DNA from 4 places in the Bradyrhizobium sp. UBA2491 genome. Region 1 is predicted to be linked to each of the others. Evidence: riboswitches for the same ligand, from Rfam matches in the RefSeq annotation. Region 1 holds a riboswitch; each other region holds the start of a gene.
The links. Region 1 has a riboswitch for cobalamin ahead of B2W55_RS05665 (TonB-dependent receptor). Riboswitches for the same ligand answer to the same signal wherever they lie in the genome.

Region 2: another riboswitch for cobalamin. It lies ahead of B2W55_RS26940 (DUF1636 family protein); the one in region 1 lies ahead of B2W55_RS05665 (TonB-dependent receptor).
Region 3: another riboswitch for cobalamin. It lies ahead of B2W55_RS28395 (TonB-dependent receptor); the one in region 1 lies ahead of B2W55_RS05665 (TonB-dependent receptor).
Region 4: another riboswitch for cobalamin. It lies ahead of metE (5-methyltetrahydropteroyltriglutamate--homocysteine S-methyltransferase); the one in region 1 lies ahead of B2W55_RS05665 (TonB-dependent receptor).

What each region holds. Positions count from the first base shown of each region.
Region 1 is NZ_DDOP01000017.1:87,835-93,477, forward strand. It holds gene B2W55_RS05660 (PepSY domain-containing protein) at 1-1,462, opposite strand, end outside; gene B2W55_RS05665 (TonB-dependent receptor) at 1,465-3,756, opposite strand; cobalamin riboswitch at 3,864-4,059, opposite strand; gene B2W55_RS05670 (CobW family GTP-binding protein) at 4,151-5,080, opposite strand; gene B2W55_RS05675 (amidohydrolase family protein) at 5,082-5,643, opposite strand, start outside.
Region 2 is NZ_DDOP01000079.1:45,506-51,148, reverse strand. It holds gene cobN (cobaltochelatase subunit CobN) at 1-3,056, opposite strand, end outside; gene cobW (cobalamin biosynthesis protein CobW) at 3,056-4,090, opposite strand; gene B2W55_RS26940 (DUF1636 family protein) at 4,087-4,461, opposite strand; cobalamin riboswitch at 4,553-4,763, opposite strand; gene cobO (cob(I)yrinic acid a,c-diamide adenosyltransferase) at 4,802-5,452, shown strand; gene B2W55_RS26930 (cobyric acid synthase) at 5,465-5,643, shown strand, end outside.
Region 3 is NZ_DDOP01000081.1:92,728-98,370, forward strand. It holds gene B2W55_RS28395 (TonB-dependent receptor) at 1-1,391, opposite strand, end outside; cobalamin riboswitch at 1,559-1,756, opposite strand; gene B2W55_RS28400 (FecCD family ABC transporter permease) at 1,869-2,912, shown strand; gene B2W55_RS28405 (ABC transporter ATP-binding protein) at 2,909-3,682, shown strand; gene B2W55_RS28410 (ABC transporter substrate-binding protein) at 3,682-4,515, shown strand; gene B2W55_RS28415 (MBL fold metallo-hydrolase) at 4,722-5,643, opposite strand, start outside.
Region 4 is NZ_DDOP01000039.1:90,647-96,289, reverse strand. It holds gene B2W55_RS11750 (helix-turn-helix domain-containing protein) at 229-1,164, opposite strand; gene B2W55_RS11745 (hypothetical protein) at 1,374-1,571, opposite strand; gene metE (5-methyltetrahydropteroyltriglutamate--homocysteine S-methyltransferase) at 1,714-4,056, opposite strand; cobalamin riboswitch at 4,167-4,366, opposite strand; gene B2W55_RS11735 (DUF6925 family protein) at 4,639-5,628, shown strand.

The DNA of each region.
Region 1 (5,643 bases):
CTGGCCGCACCTTCCGGCGCCGCAGCCGGCGCCAGCCGATCACGACGCCGCTGATCGAGACGATCGTGCCGACCGCCGACAGCAGCCAGACCACGACGTCGCGGGCCGGCCAGAAACTGAGCAGCAGCGGGAAATCCAGGCTGTGCAGCGCGTTGAACAGCCAGCGATAGGATCGACGGCTGTCGTCGCTGCGGTCGAGGATCTCGGCGGTGACCGGAGAGATGTGCAGCCAGGTTCGGGCGGGATCGTCGAAGGCGATGCGCAGCACCGGAAGCTCGCGCTCGTGGTGGAGCGTGTACCAATAGGCGTCCGGCTCGTCGAGCTGTCGCGCCGATATCAGCGATGCGCCGGGCATTGCGCGCCTTGCAGCCGCGATGATCTCATCGCGCGAGACCACCGCGGGCAAACCGGTCACGGGATCGGCGAGGCTGCGACGGCCATTGCTGTCGTCGAGCATCACCAGGGGACGGCCGCCGATCCAGACGTAGCGCGCTTCCACGGCCTGCGCGGATGGCGCGGCCCGGAAGCCGGCGACGATGTCGGGTGTATCGTGACCACTGTAGCCGGCCGCGATCTCACGCATCACGCCACGGCCGGAGAACGCGCCGCCGGGATTGAGCGACAGCCAGCCGCTGAACATCCAGGTGAACACGAAGACGCCGCCGATCAGGCCGGCGATGTGATGCCAGGCCATCCAGCCGCGATAGGGCGATATGGCGCCGCTGGCGTAACGGCGCCTCAGCCGCAGCCGGAGTATGCCGATCCAGAAGCCGGTGACGGCAACCACGAGGCACACGCCCGAGATCCACAGCACCACGTCGCGCCACAGCGGGCCGTCCTTGCGCAGCACCGTCGGATAGATCCAGTGCGGGATCGAGCCGAGCCAGTTCCAGACCCGTTCCTGCCGTGTGGTATCGAGCGCAATCTCGCCCGAGCGCGACGAGACATAGAGTTCGGTACCGGCGGCATCGCCAAGGCCGATCAGATAGAGCGGGCGCAGCGGGTCGAAGCGCGCGGTGACCGACCATTGATCGCGCGTCACGGTGTCGAGCAATTGCGGATGCACCGCATGCGGATGACGGGCGGCAATCGCCAACGCCTGATCCGGTGAAATGCGATCGACGACACCGCCATCGACTGCCGAAACCGTGACGGCGGCACCTTTCCAGCCGGCAATGCGATAGACCGGCGTGTCGTTCATCATCGAAAGCCGCAGGTCGCGCGGATAATGCTCCATTGCTGCGATCGCCATCGCACGATCCGGCGACACCTGCACCTTGCTCCAGGTGATGGCGGGGAGAGCGGACAAGCGCTCCGCGTCGGTGAGCCGCGGAAAGGCCACGTACATCATGACGAGGCCGGAGATGAACCACATCACGAACAGCAGACACGTCGCAATGCCGATCCAGCGATGGACGACATAAAGCCATCGCCGCCCTCGCCGGATCAGAGCCTTGCGCATGGTCAGAACTTCACGTTGACGGACAGTTCGGCGGTGCGCGGCATGCCCAGCAGCCATTGTCCCGTGCCGTTGGAGGTCACCGCATAGACCTTGTCGAACAGATTGTAGACCCGGAACGCGACCGTGGTCCGATCATCCGGCTTCCACCTGATGCCGCCATTGACCACATTGTATCCGGGCCGCAACTGGGTGTTGGCAAGGTCCGAGTACATGGCACCGACGATCTGCACGCCGCCATAGACCGACCAATTGGGCGCAAAATCCCAGGTCAGCCAGACGTTGGAAACCTGCTGCGGCACGTTGACCGGCACATTGCCATTGTAGCTGACCACCTTGCCACCGACCACCTGGCTGTTGTTGTCGTATCTGGCGCGCAGCAGCGCAAGATTGGCATCGACGCGCCAGCCATCGTTCAGCGCCAGCCCGATCGATCCCTCGACCCCGCGGGAAGATTGCTGACCGATCTGCAACGCCAGGCCGGCGGTCGGATTGCTTGGATCGGGAATGGTCAGGCCGGTCTTGACGATCTCATAGCCCGCCAGCGTCCACTCGCCGCGTCCGCCCCAGAACGACTGCTTGACCCCGATCTCGGTCTGCTTGCCGGTCGCAAGCTGGAAGGTTTTCTGCGATGTCGTCAGCGAGATCAGGTTGGTGACCGGATCGACGCCGACCGCGTACTGACCGTAGAACGCGAGGTTCTTGATCGGCTCGTAGACCAACCCGGTGCGCCAGCTGGTGCCGGACAGCGAAACGCCAAAGCTGTTCGCCGGCGTCCTGTAGTCGGTGCGATCGATATCGGGGCGATCATATCTGACGCCAGTGACGAGCGACAATTGATCGGTCAGCGACAGACGATCCTCGGCGAACAGCGCGTACTGATTCACGATCGAGTTGAAGCCGGGCGCGGTCGGAGACGTCGTCGCGAAGAATGAACCGGGATCGAAGACGTAGGGATTGACCGACGATGTACCGCTATAGGGCGAGTTGTTGGTGTGGGTGAAGTCGATGTGGTTGACGTCGAACCCGGCAACAAACTGGTTCGCAAGCCCGAAGACGTGACCGTTGAAGGTCGCATCCATTCGGTTGCCGACCTGCTTCTGGTCGTGGAAGATTTCGATATAGTTGTTGCGGTCGAGCAGCTGGGTCTTGGGATTCCAGGTGTAGTTCTCGATATCACGCCAGTGCCGCTCGCTGGTCAGGTAATACAGGGTGTTGTTGATCTTGATGCCGTCGGCGACATCCCACTCGGTCTTGAACTGGGTCCAGCTGTCCTGATAGCGGATCGTGCTGTCGAGCGCGTTGTAGTTCTTGAAGCGTAGCGCATCCTGGATCGAGCCATTGATCAGCGGGGTGCCAAAGTAGCGTGACGGACTGCGGTCGCCGTAATCTTCGGAAAGCGTGAAGGCGAGACTTTCCGACACCTGCGCACGCACGGCAGCTGAGATCACCACATTCGATGTCTTGTCGCGATCGACCCAGCCGTCCGACATGTTGCCGGTGGCGTTGACCCGGTAGGACACATTGGGGCTGATCGGACCGGTGCTGTCCACCGACAGCCGTCGCGTCATGTTGCTGTCGAGCGAGACCTCGGCCGCGTTGTAAGGCGTGCTCTGCGGCTTCTTCGGAACGACGTTGATGACGCCGCCGATCGCGCCTTCGCCGTACAACACCGAGGCCGGCCCACGCAGCACCTCGATGCGATCCGTGGACCAGGTGTCGTAGGGAAACGTCAGCGTGCCGGAGCCGATATAGAAGCGTGTTCCGTCATAGAGCGTCATCACCGAGTTGCTGCCAGCAAAGCCGCGGTCGCTGAACGACAGCCCGCCATTGCCGGGCGCCGGCGTCGCGATGAAGCCGGCCGCATTCTGCGTGACGGCATCGAGCACATTATGCTGGCCGCGTTCCTGGATGGTCTGCGCCGTGATGATCTCCACGCTGGCCGGCGTCTGCAATGGCGTCAGATTGAGCCGGCTGCCGGTGGTTCCCGGCTTGGTGGCATTCAGCGTCGGCGATGGCGATCCCGATGTCGATGCAGACGATGCGGCCGCGGGCTGCGGCGCGCCGCCCGCCACCGCGGTCGTTGCACGGCGGGACCTCGGTCGCGATGTGGTTGCGGTATTGGCTGCTTGCGCAGCGGGTTTCGGCTTGGCCGCGGCCGAAGGCGAGACTTCGATCGGATCGAGTTTCGTTGCAGGAGCGGACTGCGCCAGCACCTCGGCCGGCAGCAGCAGCGACGACAATGAGCAGAACAAACCGAGGCGCAGCCCCAGCGCAACGGAAGACGATGACGACATCAAGGAAACTCGCGGTAACGTGGCACGTCACCGCGAACGCGGACTGGCGCATTGCTCAACGAGCAACGTTCCGATCCCACCAGGACGCCCCCGCCCGATGTGCTCGCGTGTGACCACGACTGACGGCAGGTCTCCTGGCTCACGGGTCATCGCCTGTCGACGCCTTCCCGGGCCTGACAGCCCAGTGGCAAATTGACGAAAGGCTCGCCGTTTACAGTTGCGGGGACAGCTGCGGCATTGGGGTTTCCCTCGCACCGCATTCCCTTTTGATCCCCGAAGGGAACCGTCGACAAACGATTAAGAGCTGCTCATCGGGCTGTCAATTCGCTGTGATCACCGCACACATGCTTTGCGGACAAGCGTTGCTGCAACGTCACTATTGATTGCCGTCATTTCATGGTGCCTCGACGCAGCCGTCCATAATCGCATCGATCTCGCCGCGCGACAGCGCGCCCATCTCGGCGATGAACACGATGCGCGTCCGCGGCACCCCGGCCGCCGGCGCCCCGCCCGCGGTCAATGTCGCGCGTCCGCCGGCCAGTTGAAATACCATCGGCCGGCCGGGCTGCTCGACCGTTTCGAACAACCCCTTCGCCCGCGCGAGCTTCGGCGCCAGCCTGCCGATCGCCTGCTGCAATCGCGGCAGGAGCACCCGCCGCTCCGACGTCCAGCTCAGTGTCTCGAACCGGTCCGCTGCCGGCCGTCTCGGCGTAATCTCTCGCAGCACCGGCACATGATCGAGATCCGCCGGGAACAGCAACGCCGCCGGCACCTCGCCGTGCACGGCATCGACCACGACCGCCGCCGGACGCACGGCGCGGACGGCATCGCGGATCGCGGCGCACGCGGCTGCGTCGGCGAGATCAATCTTGCTCAGCGCGACGATGTCCGCCGCCCGCAATTGCGACCGCAGCAGCGCATCATCCAGCGCGGTCACCGGCTGCGTCGCGTCGACCACGCACAGCACCGTCTCCAGCGGCGCCTCCTTCCAGATCACCGGATCCATCAGGTTGCGCACGATGTCGGCGGGATCGGCGATCCCGCTGGTCTCGATCACGATGAACTCGGGACGCGGATCACGCCGCAGCAGGGTTGCGAGCGTGCGCAGCAGGTCGCCTTCCAGCGTGCAGCAGATGCAGCCATTGCTCAGGCTGACCACGCCATCGCTGGCGCCGGCGATCAACTCAGCGTCGATGTTGATCGCGCCGAAGTCGTTCACCACCGCGGCGATGCGCCGGCCTTGCGCATGCGCCAGCAGATGGTTGACGACCGTGGTCTTGCCCGCCCCGAGGAAGCCCGCGACCAGCAGGATCGGGACCGGCACGTCAGGCCCCGGTGACGGGCCGGCGCACCGGCCGGCCGGGACGTGCCGCGACGTCGAGCACGCCATCCTTGATCAGCGGCTGGCCGCTGACCACGAGGTGCCGTACGCCTTCCGCCGGGCGATTCATGGCGGAGAAGGTCGCGCGATCGCTCAGCGTCTCGTAGTCGAACACCACGACGTCGGCATCGGCGCCCGCCTGCAGCCGGCCCTTGGCGCGCATCGCCGGCGTGCTCGCCGACAGGATCTCGGCCGGGATCAGCGCGCATTTGCGGATGCCTTCGAGCAGCGACACCTTCTTGCGCTCGCGCACCCATTCGCGGATGAAACGGGTGAAGCACCCCGCCGAACGCGGATGCGAGGTGGCGTCGTCCGGCAGCGGCCAGGCATCGCCGGTGTAGGGGCGGCCATCCGACAGCGTCCACGGCATCGCGTCGGAGGCGATCGCGCCGCCCGGATACAGCACCGCCATGTCGAGCAGGTCGCGATGATGCGAGTTGTTCTCGATGTCGAGCACATGCCACAGCACCAGCGTGGAGGGCTCCGCGGCCTGCGCCGCCAGCAGC
Region 2 (5,643 bases), on a different contig from region 1:
CCGGCGAGATGGGCAAATGCCGCCATATGCTCCAGCGTCGCAGTGATCTCGGCAGCGCCGCGGAAGCCATGGCGCATCATGCCTGCGATCCATGCCGGATTGGCGGCGCGTGCCCGCACCACCCGCGAGATTTCCTCGGTCAGCGAGCGGGCATGCGGCTGATCCGGCCGGGTCGCGTCGAGGTGATAGAGCGACGGGATCTTGGTGCCCAGCCGGACAGCAGCCGCTGCAATGCCGGCCTCATGCGCGGCATAATCCGCCGCCAGCAGCAGGTCGGTCTCAGGCAGATCCTGGGTATGCACGAAACTGTCGGCAGCACCGAGCCGCGCCTCGATGCCTTCGCGATCGGGGCGGATCTCGCCATCGGACGCAATCGCCCAGGAGGACGCCGACAACCACGCTTCGCCGGCGGCGTCACGGGCCTCCGGCGTGAAGACATAGGCTAGCGACGCGATGCCGACGCCATAATGCCCGGGGCGCGGACCGAACACGCGCGCGATGCGCTGCCGGTAAGGATTCTCGTCCGCTTCATCGCTGCGTTCGGACAAGGCTTCCGTGGCAGCCTCGAACAATTGGGCAAGCCCCGAAAACACGTCGCGGAACAAGCCCGATACGCGCAGCGTCACGTCGATACGGGGACGGCCGAGCTCCGCCGGCGCGATGATGTCGTAGCCGGTCACCCGACCCGATCCGTGATCCCAGCGCGGCGCGATGCCGGCGAGATGCAGCGCCATGGCAAAATCCTCGCCGGCGGTGCGCATGGTCGACGAGCCCCAGAGATCGATGACGAGCCCTTTCGGCCAGTCGCCGTGATCCTGCAAATGACGGCGCAGCAGTTCCTCGGCGAGCTTCACGCCTTGCGCATGCGCCGACGGCGTCGGCACCGCGCGCGGATCGACCGCGTACAGATTGCGGCCGGTCGGCAGCACGTCGCTGCGCCCGCGATAGGGCGAGCCTGACGGCCCCGGCGCAACCCGCCGGCCGGCGAGCGCATCGAGCAACGCGGCCTTCTCCGCTTCGCCGCAAGCGCCCTGCCCGAAGACGTGCAGGCCGTCGCCGAACTGGCTCTCCTTGAGATCGCAGACGAAGCGGTCGATTTGCGGAATCGCCTCGGCCGCCGAGACCGACGCCGCAAGACCCAGATCATCCTCGAGGCCCGCGATGCGTGCCTCCTCGCGGATCGCAGCGATCAGGCGCTGCCGTCGGGCGGGATCGAGACCGTCGGCAGTCGAATATTCATCGAGCAAGCGCTCGAGCGCACGCAGGCTTTCCGGCACCGCGGCTTGTGCCAGCGGCGGCGGCAAGTGACCGATCGTCACGGCGCCGATCCGGCGCTTGGCCTGCGCCGCCTCGCCGGGGTCGTTGACGATGAAGGGATAGACAACCGGCAGATCGCCGATCAACGCTTCCGGCCAACACGCCGATGACAGCGCAACCGATTTGCCGGGCAACCATTCCAGCGTGCCATGCGCGCCGATGTGGACGACGGCATCGATAGCCTGCTGCCGGAGCCAGAGATGGAACGCGACATAGGCATGACGCGGCGTGCGCGACAGGTCGTGATAGTCGGCATCGCGGTGCCCGACATCACCGCGCTCCGGTTGAACGGCGATGACCGACTTGCCGCATCGGATCGCGGCGAAATGAAAGGCGCCGTCACGGCAATCGGGATCATCCTCTGGTGCTCCCCACGCGCGCGCCAGATCATCTTGGAGCTGCTCGGGAAGACTGGCGAGCGCCTTGCGATATTCGCGCACGTCCCAAGCCAGTTTACGGCGCAAGAGCGCGTCGCCCGGCGACCTCACCGGCTCGACGTCAAATCCCGCCGCCGCAAGATCCGCCAGCAACGCCTCGACCGAGGCCAGCGCATCGAGGCCGACGGCATGCGCGATCTGATGCGGACGGCCCGGATAATTCGAGAGCACCAGCGCAAGCTGCTTGTCCTGCGCGGACTTGCCGGCAAGACGGTGCCAGGCAGCGACACGCGCGACGATCGCCGCGACGCGCCCGGCATCCGGCCGATGCGCGAGATGCGCGAATTGCAGATCGGGATCGCGCTCGCCCGGCTGCTTGAAACTCACGACGCCCGCGAACAGGCGGCCGTCGACCTCCGGCAGCACCACGTGCATCGCGAGATCGCCGGGCGACAGGCCGCGCAGCGACAAGGCCCAATCCTCGCGCCGCGCGGTGGATAGCGCGACCTGGAAGACAGGACACGATGCGGCGTCGAACGGCGTCTTGCCGTCCTCGCCAGCCGCGGAGAACGCGGTCGCATTGACGATGGCGGCCGGCGCGCATGGTGCGAATTGCGCCCGCAGCCAATCGGCGACGCCCGCCGCCTTCAACGAGGTGACGAAGATCCCGTGGGCGTCAAAGCCCTTCGCGCGCAACGCATCGATCAATGCATCGACCGGCGCGGTGTCGCCGGCCGCGAGATAGGAGCGATAGAACGTCACCAGCGCCCGCGGCCGGCCATCCGATGCCGGCAGCGCCGCGACGGCGCCACGGGAGAGATCGTAAACGCCGGTCTCGGGAAGATCGATCTCGCCGACGACAGGCCCGGCATAGAGTCCGGACGCCAGCGCCAGTTGCGATATCACCGCCTGCGCGGCAACCGGCCCCCCCTTGTCGCACAACACCTTGAGCCGTCGCAGCGCGGAGACCGGCAAGGTCGAGAACTCATCCAGCCGCAGATCGTCGCGGCCGTCCGCCGGCAGCACCACCAGGGCGATGCCGCGCTCCTTCGCCAGCCGATGCACCGCGGCCAGGCCGTAGGACCAGTAGGGCTCGCCACCGATCAGACGGATGAGAATGCCGCGCGCATGAGCGAGCGTCCGCTCGATATAGGTATCGACCGACAGCGGATGGCGCAGCTCCGCGAGATTGGCGAGCCGCAGCGACGGTAACGCGGCGCGTCCCCGCCGCCAGCCGGCTGCGAAGGCCGCGAGATCGCTGTCGGAAAACGACAACACCACGAGATCGGCCGGATCCTGGCCGAGGTCCCTTGGTGTCGCGGTCTCCTCAAGGCCGCGACTCTCGCGGAAGATGACATGCATCAGACACCAAGCCGGGCCCTGATCGCCGCTTCATCGATGTCGCCATGCTCGCCGATCACGACCAGCTTCGATTGCCGGGGCCGCGCACCCCACGGCGTATCGAACTGATGCCGCACCCGCTCGCCGACCGACTGCACCAGCAGGCGCATCGGCTTTCCCGCGACCGCGATGTAGCCCTTGGCGCGCAGCACGTTCTGCTCGCGCGCCAGCCCTTTGATCGAGGCCACCAGCGCATCGATATCGGCGATCTCCGGAAGATCGATCACCACCGAATTGAAATCGTCGTGCTCATGTTCCTCTTCGCCGTCGTGATGCGACGGACGCGACGCGAGATCATTTTCCGCCGCCGCACCGAGACCCAGGATCACGCGCGCATCGATCGTGCCGTCGACCACGGGCAGCATCGGCACCTCACGCGGCATCTCGGCGGCAATCACCTGCTTCGCCGCCTTGATCCCCTCGGCGCCAGCGAGATCGGCCTTGGTCAGCAGCACGATGTCGGCGCAGGCGATCTGGTCCTCGAACACTTCCGAGAGCGGCGTCTCGTGGTCAAGGTTGTCGTCAGCGGCGCGCTGCGCATCGACGGCGACCGGATCCGGCGCAAAACGACCGGCAGCGACCGCCTCGGCATCGGCCAGCGCGATCACGCCGTCGACGGTGATCCGCGAGCGGATCTCCGGCCAGTCGAACGCCTTGAGCAGCGGCTTCGGCAGCGCAAGCCCCGAGGTCTCGATCACGATGTGATCGGGCTTCACGGGACGCGCCAGCAGTTGCTCCATCGCCGGGATGAAATCGTCGGCGACGGTGCAACAGATACAACCATTGGCGAGTTCGACGATGTTCTCGGTCGGACAATTGGCGTCGGCGCAGGATTTCAGGATATCGCCGTCGACCCCTTCGCTGCCGAATTCGTTCACCAGCACCGCGAGCTTCTTGCCGTTGGCGTTGCGGATCAGATGCTGGATCAGCGTGGTCTTGCCGGATCCGAGAAAGCCGGTCACGACGGTGACGGGGACTTTGGTGAGCGTTGTCATTCAGCGGCCTCCGGCACGACGGCAATGGGTGGAATGCGGGCAAGCGACTGCTTGCGAAAGATTTCTGGTCGGCTGCGCCACGGCGCGATGCCATCCGGCGCCGCCGCATAGGCGGACGCGCCGGCGATCACGTCCTTTGCATTGGCCTCCGACAGGCGGCCATAGACATAGGACCACCGTCCGGGCGCGCTGAGCGCGACCGAGCAGCCCTGGCTGCACGCCGACAGGCATTCGACGGGAACCAGATTGACCCCATCAGGCACGCCGGCGTCGCGAATCGCGGCGTGCAGACGTGCGCCCGGCGTGGTTTCACCTTCGGCCACCGTCTGGCCGGCGCGGCAAGTGATGCAGACATGAAGTGTAACGCTCATCGCTCTTCCCGAATTGGCAGTTGGAGGCGATGAGGCAAACGAACCAACCAATGGAGGCTCGTTCCCCGTCGCGGAACACCCCCGTCCGCCGGTCTCAATTGCTGCACTGGCAGGTCTCCCGGCTTGCGGAGCAGGCTGTCGCCCTTCGATCCCCGCCTTCCCGATTTCCGTGGAAATCAGTGGCCTTGGACATCTCTCCGGTCACGGTCGCGGGGGCGGCTGCGCTTCGGGCCCGAACCTGAGCCCTATCGCATTCCCTCTTCGCCTGTCGTAGGACAGGAACCAGCGCGGGCCCACCATTCGTCCAAGCCCAGTACTTGTCAAGCCAAAGGAATATCACATGATTTCTGAACAGGGTGGCGAGCGCGAGGACGCCGGCAGCGAGGCTTCGCTGGAGGCGCGCCACACGGCCAAAATGGCGAAAATCAAGGTCGCCCGGGACCGCATCATGGCGACCAAGAGCGGCGAAAAGGGCCTGATCATCGTTCATACCGGCGCCGGCAAGGGAAAATCATCGTCGGCCTTCGGCATGATCGTGCGCTGCGTGGCCCATGGCTTTCCTTGCGCGGTGGTGCAGTTCATCAAGGGCGCCTGGGATACCGGCGAGCGCCGGTTGCTGACCGGGCATTTCGGCGAGCTCTGTCAATTCCACGCGATGGGCGAAGGTTTCACCTGGGAGACCCAGGATCGCGCCCGCGACATCGCGGCAGCGCAGGCCGGCTGGGAGAAGGCCAAGGAGCTGATCGCGGACGAAAACCTGCGCATGGTCGTGCTCGACGAGATCAACATCGCGCTGCGCTACGACTATCTGGCGATCGCAGACGTGGTCGATTTCCTGAAGACGTCGAAGCCGGCGATGACCCATGTCGTGCTCACCGGGCGCAACGCCAAGGACGAGTTGATCGAGATCGCCGATCTCGTCACCGAGATGACCCTGGTGAAGCATCCGTTCCGCTCTGGCATCAAGGCCCAGCCGGGCGTCGAATTCTAAGAGCCCAACGCCATGGCGCGCGCATTGATGATCCAGGGGGCAGGTTCCGACGTGGGCAAGTCGCTCATCGTCGCGGGCCTCGCGCGTGCCGCCATGCGGCGCGGCCTGCGCGTGCTGCCGTTCAAGCCGCAGAACATGTCGAACAATGCGGCCGTGACCATCGACGGCGGCGAGATCGGACGCGCGCAGGC
Region 3 (5,643 bases), on a different contig from region 1:
TAGCGGTCGCGTGCCGAGACGCTGGTATTCTGGACGCGCGCGCCGTAGGAGACATCGGTGGTCGGCAGCAGTCCCAGCGTATGCTGCCAGTATCCGGCGACGGTCTGCTGCTCGATGTTGTAGATGTGGTAGGGGTCGACGCCCTGGTAGGCGCCGCGCGCCTCGCGGAAGGTCGAGTCGTAATAGTCGATACCGGTCAGGATCGTCGACGGCATTCCGAAGGCCACGTTCTTGATGCTGAGCCGCGGCGTGATCGACCATGTCTGCAACGCCGCATCGTTGTAGGTCGAGGCAAAGCTGATGGTCGGCACGGTGCCGAAGAAGCCGCTCTGGGTGTCACGCTGCCGCCAGCCGCCGTCGACGATGAGGTCGACGCCGTTCATCAACGTCTTGGTGAAGCCGGCGGTGACGCTTGATGTCTGCTGGTTGGCGTAGTCGAACGGCGTGCTGGTGCCCCTGCGGTCGGTCTGCAACTCGTTGACGCCGATCGACGGATCGACCAGCCGTCCGCCGGGGAGACCAAGCTTCTGATCGCTGCCGGTGACGGTCAGGAAGGCAGAGAGGTCCGACGTGTTGTAGTTGACGTTGCCGACCGCGTTGCGCTGGTCGAGCGCATTGTTGGCGCGGTAGCCGTCGGACTTGATGCCGTTGCCATAGAACGAGGTCGACCACGGCCCCGAATTGAGTGCTGCGGAGATCGCGGCCATCCGCGTGTTGAACGAGCCGACGCCGCCCTCGGCTTTGATCGTGGCTGGCGGGCCGCCGGCGCCGGTCTTGGTGATGATGTTGACGACGCCGCCCACCGCGTTGTCGCCGTAGAGCACGGCGCCGCTATTGCCGCGGCTGATCTCGATGCGCGCGATCGAATCGAGCGGGATCGTGGTGAGGTCGAAGCCGGCCTTGTCGACGTCGTTGAGGCGGCGGCCATTGAGCAGGAACAGGGTGTTGTCGGAGGCGAAGGCGCCGAAGCCGCGCAGATCGACCGCAGTCTTGGCGCCGTTCGGGCCGCCATAGAGCGTTTGCAGTTGTACGCCCGGCACCTGGGCAAGGATTTCCGGCAGCGACTGCACCGGCGAATGCGCGATGTCGTCGGCCGTGATCACGGTCGAGGACGAGCCGACGATACCGGCGAACTGGCGTCCGCCGCCGTTGCCGCCCGTTCCGGTGGCCGGTGCGGTTCCGGTCGAATTCGATCCGGCGCCGCTGCCGGCATCGCTGCTCTGGGAGGTGCCCGGCGCCGGGCGGCGCGGCGCCGGCGCTTCGTCGGCGGCCGGCTTGGCGCGCGTGACGTTCTGGTCGTTCGGTTTGGCGACCTCGATGGCCGGGAGCTGATCGGGAGACGGGACTTGCTGCGCCCGCGCGGCGGAGGCGGCGATTGCAGGGGCGATCATCGTCGACGCGAGCAGAAGCGCGCGGCGGCGCCGATGGGAAGGGAAGCAAAACATAAAGTGCGGCCTCGGAATGACGTCAGTGGCACGTCACCGCGAACCCAGTCTCACCATTGCACTTGCGGCATCCGGTGAAGCTCATGCCTGTACTCCCCGACCGGCATCGTCGCGTGTGACCACGGCTGACGGCAGGTCTCCTGGCTCGCGGGTCGTTACCCTTCGTCGCCTTCCCAGGACCGAGTTTCCCAGTGGCATCTGACGAAGGATTCACCGCATACAGTTGCGGGGGCAGCCGCGGCATTGGGGAGGTTTCCCCGCACCGCATTCCCTTTTCATCTCATTAAAGAACCGTCATGTTCAACTAGCGTTCGGCCGGGCAGCAAAGTCAATCCGGCGGGCGTCCGGCGGCGGCGAGGCGGTCACGGTTTTTATCGAGTGTCGCTTGTCTGCCACGGCGATCGCTGTAAGAGCATGGATTGGATGAGCGTGCAGGATTTTGCCTTGGCGGCCGAGGTCGCGGCGCGGCGCCGGTGGGGTGCCACCACGGCGCTGCTCGCGCTCGTCGTGCTGCTGCTGGTGGTTTCGCTCGGCGTCGGTCCGGTGCGGTTGTCGCCGCTCGCGGTGATCGAGGCGCTGTTCGGCGGCGGCAGCGACGTCGCGCAGGTGATCGTGCGCGAGATCCGCTTGCCGCGTACCATCCTGGCGTTCGCGATCGGCGGCATTCTCGGGCTGTCCGGCGCGGCATTGCAAGGCTTGCTGCGCAATCCGCTGGCGTCGCCATCGCTGTTCGGCGCGCCGCAATCGGCGGCATTCGGCGCGGTGCTGGTGATCGCGCTCGGCCTCGCCGATGTGCGCTCCTACGCGCTGCCGGTGGTGGCGATCATCGCCGCCTTCGGCTCGGTGTTCGCGTTGCTCGCGATCGCCGGCCGCAATGCCGGGCTGTTGATCCTGATCCTCGCAGGGCTCGCGATATCGAGCTTCGCCGGCGCCGCCACGGCGCTGGTGATGAATCTCTCGAGCAATCCTTTCGTGGTGCTGGAGATTGCGTTCTGGCTGCTTGGTTCGCTCGAGGACCGCAGCTTCCAGCACGTCGCGCTGGCGCTGCCCTTCATCGTCGCGGGCGCCGCCATCCTGCTCAGCCAGGCCAGTGCGTTCCGCGCGCTGACGCTCGGCGAGGAGGCCGCGCAAAGTCTCGGCGTCGACGTCGGAAGGTTGCGGCTCCTCGTCATCACCGGCGTTGCGCTCGGCGTCGGCGGCGCGGTCGCCGTCACAGGCACCATCGGCTTCATCGGGCTCGTCGCGCCGCATCTGATGCGACCGGTGATCGGCCACGATCCGGCGCGGCTGTTGGTGCCGAGCGCGCTCACCGGCTCGGCGCTGTTGCTCGGCGCCGATATCGCGGTGCGTATCATCCCCTCCACCTCGGACATCAAGGTCGGCGTGCTGACCTCGATCATCGGCGTGCCGTTCTTCCTCTATCTGATCATGCGCGAACGCCGCGCGCTCGGCGGGGGCGTGGCATGACATTGCTCACTGCCAGCGGTCTCCATGCGTCACTCGGCCATCGCGAGGTGCTGCGCGATATCTCGCTGTCGCTGGCCGCGGGCCATCTGGTCGCGCTGGTCGGTCCGAACGGCGCCGGCAAGACCACGCTGCTGCGCGCGCTCGCCGGACTGATTCCCTCCGATGGCGAGATCCGGATCGACGGCGATGCCTTGGCGTCGCTGTCGTTGCGCGAACGCGCGAAGCGTTTCGCCTATCTGCCGCAGGGCCACCTGGTGCACTGGCCATTGCCGGCGCGGGATATCGTCGCGCTCGGCCGCTATCCGCATGGCGCGACCGATCCAGCACGGCTGTCGCCGCAGGACATGGACGCGGTGTTGCGGGCGATGCAGGCGGTTGACGTCATGGAGTTCGGCGATCGCCGCGTCACCGAGCTCTCCGGCGGCGAACGCAGCCGGGTCGCGCTGGCCCGGGTGCTTGCGGTGGAGGCGCCGGTCATCCTCGCCGACGAGCCGACTGCCTCGCTCGATCCGCGCCACCAGATCGACGTGATGCAGAAGCTGCGCAGCGTCGCCGACACTGGTGTGCTGGTGATCGTGGTGACCCACGACCTCGGCCTGGCCGCGCGGTTTACCGATCAGGTGCTGGTGCTGTCGGAGGGACGGCTCGCGGCGCAAGGCGCGCCTGATGCGGCATTGTCGGAGCGCGTTCTGGCCAGCGTGTTCCGGGTCAGCGCCTTTCGCGCGGAGTTTCAGCGCGAAGCGGTGATCGTGCCGTGGGCGGATGTCTGATGAGGATGCGGTGGCTCGCAGTCACGGCGGCGGCATGGCTCATCTCGGCCAGCGCCGTGTCCGCAGCGGGGCCGCGCGTCGTCTCGATGAATGTCTGTAGCGACCAGCTGGTGCTGTCGCTGGCCGATCCCGACCAAATCCTCGGGCTCAGCCGCTTCGCCCGCGATGCCTGGCAATCCTGGGCCGCCGACAAGGCGCGCAACTATCCGCTGCTGTCCGGCGGGGCCGAGGATGTTTTGCTGCTCAGGCCCGATCTCGTCGTGGTCAGCCTGTTCGACAAGCGCGCGACACGCGATCTGTTGAAGGCGAACGGGCTGCATCTCGTCGAATTCACCGTGCCGCGCACGCTGGACGAGGTGAAGGACCAGATCCGGGCGATGGGCGACGTGCTGCAACATCCGGATCGCGCGCAGGCCGAGGTCGCGCGGCTCGACGCAGCCATCGCGCGAGTGCGGGCGGTGGCGAGCGTGCATCATTACCGCGTGCTGCCGCTGGAGCGGCGCGGCTTCGTCTCGGGCGACAGCAGCCTGATCAGTTCGCTGCTGACGGCAACCGGCCTCACCAATGTCGCCGGCGAGCTCGGCCTCGGCGCCGGAGGATTCGCGTCGCTGGAGGCGATCGTCAAACTGCGGCCGGATTTCATCCTGGTGTCGGAGGCCGGCGATCGCGCCGAGGACGAGGGCCGCGCCTTCCTGTTGCACCCGGCGCTGGAGCGCTTCTATCCGAGGGAGAAGCGCATCGTGTTGCCCGAGCGGCTCACGGTGTGCGGCGGCGTGATGCTGGCGGATGCGCTGGACTGGCTGACGGCGGAATTGCAGCGCGTGACGCGGTAGGCCAATCAAGTCAGCCGTCCAAGTCCCGTCATCCTGAGGTGCGAGCCTTGCGGCGCAATTGCGCCGCTGGGCGAGCCTCGAAGGATGCACGGCCCGGATATTTCCAAGCGCTCGCGGAAGGAGTTGGGCCGTCGCCCTTCGAGACGCGCTGCGCGCTCATCAGGGTGACGGTGAGAGATGTTGTGCGACGGCCAACGGTTAGCCGATCATCCCATCAGCACCGGCCCGCCGGCCTTCTTCCAGGCATCGATGCCGCCTTCGATATGGGCGGTGTTGGTCAGTCCGGCTTTCTTGGCGGCGGCTACCGCCATCGCGGAGCGCTCGCCGAAGGCGCAGAAGAACACGACGCGGCGGCCGGTCGCGGCGGCGACTTCGCGCAGCATGCCGCCGGGCTGTAGGGTGGCGCAGATTCCAGGATAGGGCGCGTGCAGGGCGCCGGCGAGCATACCGTGCTTGGCGCGCTCGCCGCTCTCGCGCAGGTCGACCAGCAGCACATCGGGCCGGCCGAGGCTCGCGATGGCGTCGCGCGCGTTGAGCGAGAGCCCCTCCCTGGCGAGCTCGTCCTGGTGCAGGCCGACATGCATGTTGGCGGGCACCACGACGTCCATCAGCTTCGGATTCGGCAGGTTGAGGTTGTTCATCAGCTCGACATAGTCGTCGATCGATTTGACTTGCAGCCGCGGATTGTGGCGCTTCTCCTCGCCGATGGTGGAGACGGTGTCGCCCTTGTAGTCATGCGCGGGGAACACCATGGTCTCTTCCGGCAGCCTCAAGAGGCGGTTGAAGATCGAATCATACTGCGCCCGCGCGCTGCCGTTCTGGAAGTCGGTGCGGCCGGTGCCGCGGATCAGCAGCGTGTCGCCGGTGAAGACGCGGTCGCCCATCAGGTAGCTGTAGGAATCGTCGGTGTGGCCGGGCGTGTACATGGCCTCGAGACAAAGCCCCTCGATCGTCACTTTGTCGCCGTCGGAGACCCGCATCGAGACCACGTCGGCCTTGCTCTGCTCGCCCATGATGGTGATGCACTGGGTGCGGTCGCGCAGCTCGCCGAGGCCGGTGACGTGATCGGCGTGCAGATGGGTGTCGACGGCCTTGACCAGCCGGAGGTCGAGTTCCTGCAACAGCTTG
Region 4 (5,643 bases), on a different contig from region 1:
CCTGCCGGAATTGCCCGCGTTGGAGGTGTCGAATGGTCGACACCATCCATCTTGCGAACGGCATGCGGCGCCATGGGGGCCGCCATGCGTCGTCACCTTGAGCTTGCCGAAGCGAAGTTGCGCGAGCGTGCGCATCGATCCAGATCTTGAGGGGATGAGGCGGGAGTCCGAGCCATCGCGATTTCCGGTCTTCGCGGCGTCCGCCGGACTGGCTGGCCGCGTCGTGCGTCAGCTCAAGGCGGTTCGGCGAAACTCGCGGGGGGCCAGGCCATTGTGGCGCTTGAACAGGCGGTTGAAATGCGAGATGTCGCGGAATCCCGCCGCAAAGGCGATCTCGGCGATGGTCCTGTGGGCGGAGTTGCGATCGAGCAGCGCGCGCGTGCATACGGCAATCCGCTCCGCGTTGACGTGCTCGCCCACCGAGCGGCCGGTGGTCGCAAACAGGCGGTGCACGTAACGCTCGGAGCAGTGGAATTGCGTGGCGAGCGCGAGCGCGCCGAGATCGGGGTCGTCGCTGCGGCGGGCGATATGATCGAGCATCATCGACAGCAGCACGGGCGTATGCACGCGCTCCGCCGGCATGTCGGTGAGGATGTCCGGCGCGTGCGCGATCAACTCGGCGATGTGCGTGCCGATCATCGTCGAGGTCGTTGCGCGCTGGCGGCCATTGAGGCAGAGCTCGGCGTAGCTCGCCAGCGTCCGGGACAGCGTGCGGCCGGTTTCGGTCGCCGACAGGCCGAGGCGCGGTCGATCGAACAGCGCATCAGGCAACAGGCGTCGCGGCACGGCGAAGCAGAACAGCTTGAAATCGCGGCGATGGGCGATCTCGAACGGCTGGGTCGTATCCGCAAGCGCAAGGTCGCCGGGTGCGCAGATCTGCTCGTGGCCGCGCTGCGAGGTCCGTCCCAGGCCTTCAAGCTGGAGATTGACAAAGCAGAGATCGTCGGTGCTTGCGGCGATGTGCGACGGGAGCCGGACCACGGTGTGTCCGCTCGCAGTGACCTGGGAGATCTGAACCGGAGCGGCGTCGACCTTGGAGATCGCGCCTGCAAAGGACTCCCCGGCGATCCGGCGCGGCTCCAGCCGCACGAAAGCAGCCGCGAGGTCGTCGGCCCAACTTCCGAAAGGCTGATCCGGACGGGCCGGCCTGGTCGACCATTCCATGAGCGCCTCGAATAGATTGCCACTGCGAAGGGCCCGGCGCCCGAACGATACCGCCGGCAAAACCAGCGGTCAAATTCGGTTCAGGGGATCGACCAGGCGGCGACTGGCCGGGCCGGTCTCATTAATCCGGATGAGCGGCGATCTTGCGAAGATCAGGTGCGGACGTGGGTGCGGACGGCCCGAATTCAGGTCTGATCGTCAGTCTCCCGTTATGCTTTCGTCGTCGGCCCGAGATGCAGCTCCATGATCTGCTGCGGTGTCTCGCGGACCTCCATCGTCTGTCCGTCGCCGCCGACGAAGGCGAGCACGGTGCGCTCGCCGTCGCGCAGCATCGAGCCGACCAGCGCGATGTTGATGTGAATGGCCTGCCCGTTGTCGAACCGCGTGCACTCGATCCAGAAACGCATGGTGTCTCCTTCGATGTCCGGGTTCGACCCGGGCAGGGTTTTTCAAGGCGCGATGACGTTCGGGTGAATGTCATCGCGCCTTGGCTTTTCATAGGAGTATGATCTTTCCCGAAAACCGCTTCACATTTTTCCGGATCATGTTCTAGGCCAGCTCGCGCAACTCGCGGGCCGCGGCGACCATGTTGACGAGGGCCGGGCGGACCTCATCCCATTTGCGGGTCTTCAGGCCGCAATCCGGATTGATCCAGAGCTGGCCGTCGGTCAGGCGCTCCCGTGCCAGCTTGAGCAGCTCGGTCATCTCGGTCACCTCTGGCACACGCGGCGAGTGGATGTCATAGACGCCGGGACCGATCTCGTTCGGATAGCGATAGTTCCGGAACGCATCCAGCAACTCCATCTTCGAGCGCGAGGTCTCGATCGAGATCACGTCGGCATCCATCGCGCCGATCGCGTCGATGATGTCGTTGAACTCGGAGTAGCACATATGGGTGTGGATCTGGGTCTCGTCGCGGACGCCGGACGAGCAGATGCGGAAGCACTCCACCGCCCAGTCGAGATAGGTTGTCCACTCCGAGCGACGCAGTGGCAGGCCTTCGCGCAGCGCCGCCTCGTCGATCTGGATCATGCCGGCGCCGGCCGTCTCGAGGTCGGTGACCTCGTCGCGGATCGCCAGCGCGATCTGCCGGCAGGCCTCGCTGCGCGGGATGTCGTCGCGGACGAACGACCAGTTCAGGATGGTGACCGGCCCGGTCAGCATCGCCTTCATCGGCCGCTTGGTCAGCGACTGCGCATACTGCCACCACTCGACCGTCATTGGCTTCGGACGCGACACATCGCCGAACAGGATCGGCGGCCGGACATAGCGCGAGCCGTAGGACTGCACCCAGGCGTGCTCGGTGAACACGAAGCCGGCGAGCTGCTCGCCGAAATACTGCACCATGTCGTTGCGCTCGAACTCGCCATGCACCAGCACGTCGAGGCCGATGGTTTCCTGCCAGCGCACGGTCTCGGCGGTCTGCTCCCGCAGGAAGGTCTTGTAGTTGGCGTCGCTCAAGCTGCCCTTGGCATGCGCGGCGCGGGCCTTGCGGATCTCCGGCGTCTGCGGGAACGAGCCGATGGTGGTGGTCGGGAACGCGGGCAGGTTGAAGCGGGCATGCTGAACGTCGGCCCGTTCTTCGAACGGGCTGGCGCGGCAGCGCATCGCGGCGTCGACGGCAGCAAGGCGGCTCGCCACCTTCGGATCGTGAATCTGCGGCGAGGTCTTGCGCGCGGCGGCGGCTGCATCGGAGGCCTTCAGCGCATCCGCGATCGACGCGCGGCCGGCGGCAAGCGCGGTCCCGAGCGCGGCCAGTTCCTCGATCTTCTGCACCGAAAAGGCGAGCCAGCTCTTCACCTCGGCATCGAGCTTGGCTTCGAGTGCGAGATCGATCGGCACATGCAGCATCGAGCAGGAGGGTGCGATCTGCACCCGGTCCTTGCCGAGCTTGGCGACCACAGGTTCGAGCCGGTCGAGCAGCTTGCTCAGATCGGCGCGCCAGATGTTGCGGCCGTCGAGCACGCCGAGCGAGACGACGCGGTCGGCCGGTAGCCGGGCAAGATCGTCGAGTTGCTCCGGCGCGCGGACCAGATCGAAATGCAGGCCGGCGACCGGAAGCGCGAAGGCCGTGTCGCGGTTCGCGCCGAGGCTGCCGAAATAGCTCGCCAGCATGATCTTGACCTGCGGTACCGCCTTGGCGATCTCGGCATAGGCGTGGCGCAGCGCATTGCGCGCGGCATCGTCGAGATCGAGCACCAGGCAAGGCTCGTCGATCTGCACCCAATCGGCGCCGCGCTTGGCGAGCTCGCGCAGCACCTCGATGTAAACCGGCAGCAGCCGGTCGAGCAGCGACAGCGGCTCGAAGCTGACGTCCTTGCTTTTGGCGAGCTTGAGGAAGGTGACCGGACCGACCAGCACCGGGCGGGTCTGGTAACCGAGCGCCTTGGCTTCCTCATATTCCTCGATCGGCTTGCGCGAGGCGAGGGTGAACTGCTGATCCTTCGACAGCTCAGGCACCATGTAGTGATAGTTGGTGTCGAACCATTTGGTCATTTCCTGCGCCGGTACGCCATGACCGTGGCCATGATGGGCGTGGCCGCACGACGCGTCGTGCGTGTCACCCTGCGCGCCGCGCGCCATCGCGAAGTAGGTGGCAAGCGGTACTGGACCGCCGCTCCAGCCATAGATCGCGGGAATCGCGCCGACCATCACCGAGGTGTCGAGTACCTGGTCGTAGAACGAGAAATCGTTCGACGGGATCACCGAGACGCCGAGCTTCTTCTGGCGCGCCCAATTGGCGGCGCGCAATCCGATACCGGTGTCGATCAACACCTGCTGGCTTGACGCGCCGGACCAGAAGCTTTCGAGCGCGAGCTTGAGTTCGCGCCGCGGACCGATCCGCGGCGTGCCGAGTGTGGTAACCGGAAGAGAGGAGAGATTGGTAGACATTGGCTTAACCCCAAACAGTTGGGGGCAAAGGCCGTAGTGACACGTCTGGACTCCGCACGTGCCAAGGCGCTAGCGGGTCGCAACCGCACCACCGGGACACCCCGCCCGAGGACGTGTATGTTGTCGGGGCAGGTCTCCTGGCTCGCGGGTCGTCGCTCTTGTCCTGCCTTCCCGAGGCTCGCGCCTCAGTGGCTTTGGATGGACAACAGCTCGCCGCTTACAGTTGCGGGGGCAGCGCCGGCATCACACCGGCTTCCCTCTTAGCTCCAGGTCAATCGGGACCTGGAGAACCTCGACGAGCCTGATTAGCGGCTATCGGCTGGTGACGTCAACCTTGCCGCGGTCATCCCGCGGCGCGATCGATCTAAGCCATGGTCCGGATTGGACATTCGTGACTGGCCGCGTGCCGTGCCGAGATAATCCTGTCGTGAAGTTGCCGCGGTCTGACATAATATCTTCATGCCGGCACGAGCGACGCAGGCATTCTGGAACCATTCCTGTCGTGGATGGATGAGAGAGTCGGAAATGAGCGCAGCAGTCGCGCGAGCTTGATCGGCCGATATGACAACAGATCCTGCCACCATGGTCATGCTCGCCGCGCAGCTTGATGATCCACAGGCCGGCTGGAGCGTCGGCACGTTCGGCGCCATCGCCGAGTTCACGCGCGAGCCCGACGAACCCGTGCGGATGACACGGGCCGGCGACGGGATCACTGCCGTGACTGACAAGGGCGCGATCAGGATCGTTGCTCACGCCGGCCTGCGTCTGATCGCGTCGGAATCGCCGACCACGGATAGCTGGATGCATCGCGTCGCGCTCTGCCTTCCACAACATGGATGCGCCATGGGTGGGAGGACAGAATTGACCGAAGTCGGCCCGGATCACGACGCGTTGCGCAGCCGGGATCGCAACAGCGTGCTGTTCGACCTCGGCCTGGGCGTACTGCATATCGATGCCTGCGTACGGCTCGACGACGAGGACACCGTCCGCGCCCTCCGGAGCCGTGTTGGCAAATCGCTGTTCGCGCCGGGCAACGATGCGATGGGGATCATCCTCGGCGCCAATCCGCATCGCGTTTTCACCAGCCGTATCGGACGGGTCGAGGTGTTTCAACCGATCCCGCCCCCGGGCGGCAGGAGTCCGGACGGTCCGCACACCCATGTTCTGCCCAAACTGCTGGCGCATGGCCGCACGCATGCTGCGACCGAGCCGTTGCCCGATGGCTGGATCCCTTGCGCGCATCTCTATCCGGCACATCCGCTCCGCGATCAGCTCGGCCGCAAACGTGAATTTCGGCGCGAGCATCACGTCGCATTCCAGGCACTGCTCGCGCGCTTCGGCTTGCCTGAACTGCTGGCGTTGAAGCGCAGGGTCATCGAGGCCGTCGCCGCCGGACAGGCTCCAGATGCAGTGGTCTTGCCGGGCGACCGTTTCGCTAGGGCGACCGTCCGGGTTGCCCTTCGACAATTGGGGGCGACGGAACAACTGACGCCGGTGCTTGTCGAATGGCTTGCTGTGCACGACCGGCTCGATCTGGTAGATTCCGAGAACCCGATGGAAGCGCCGCATTGAGGCCAAGCGGCATGG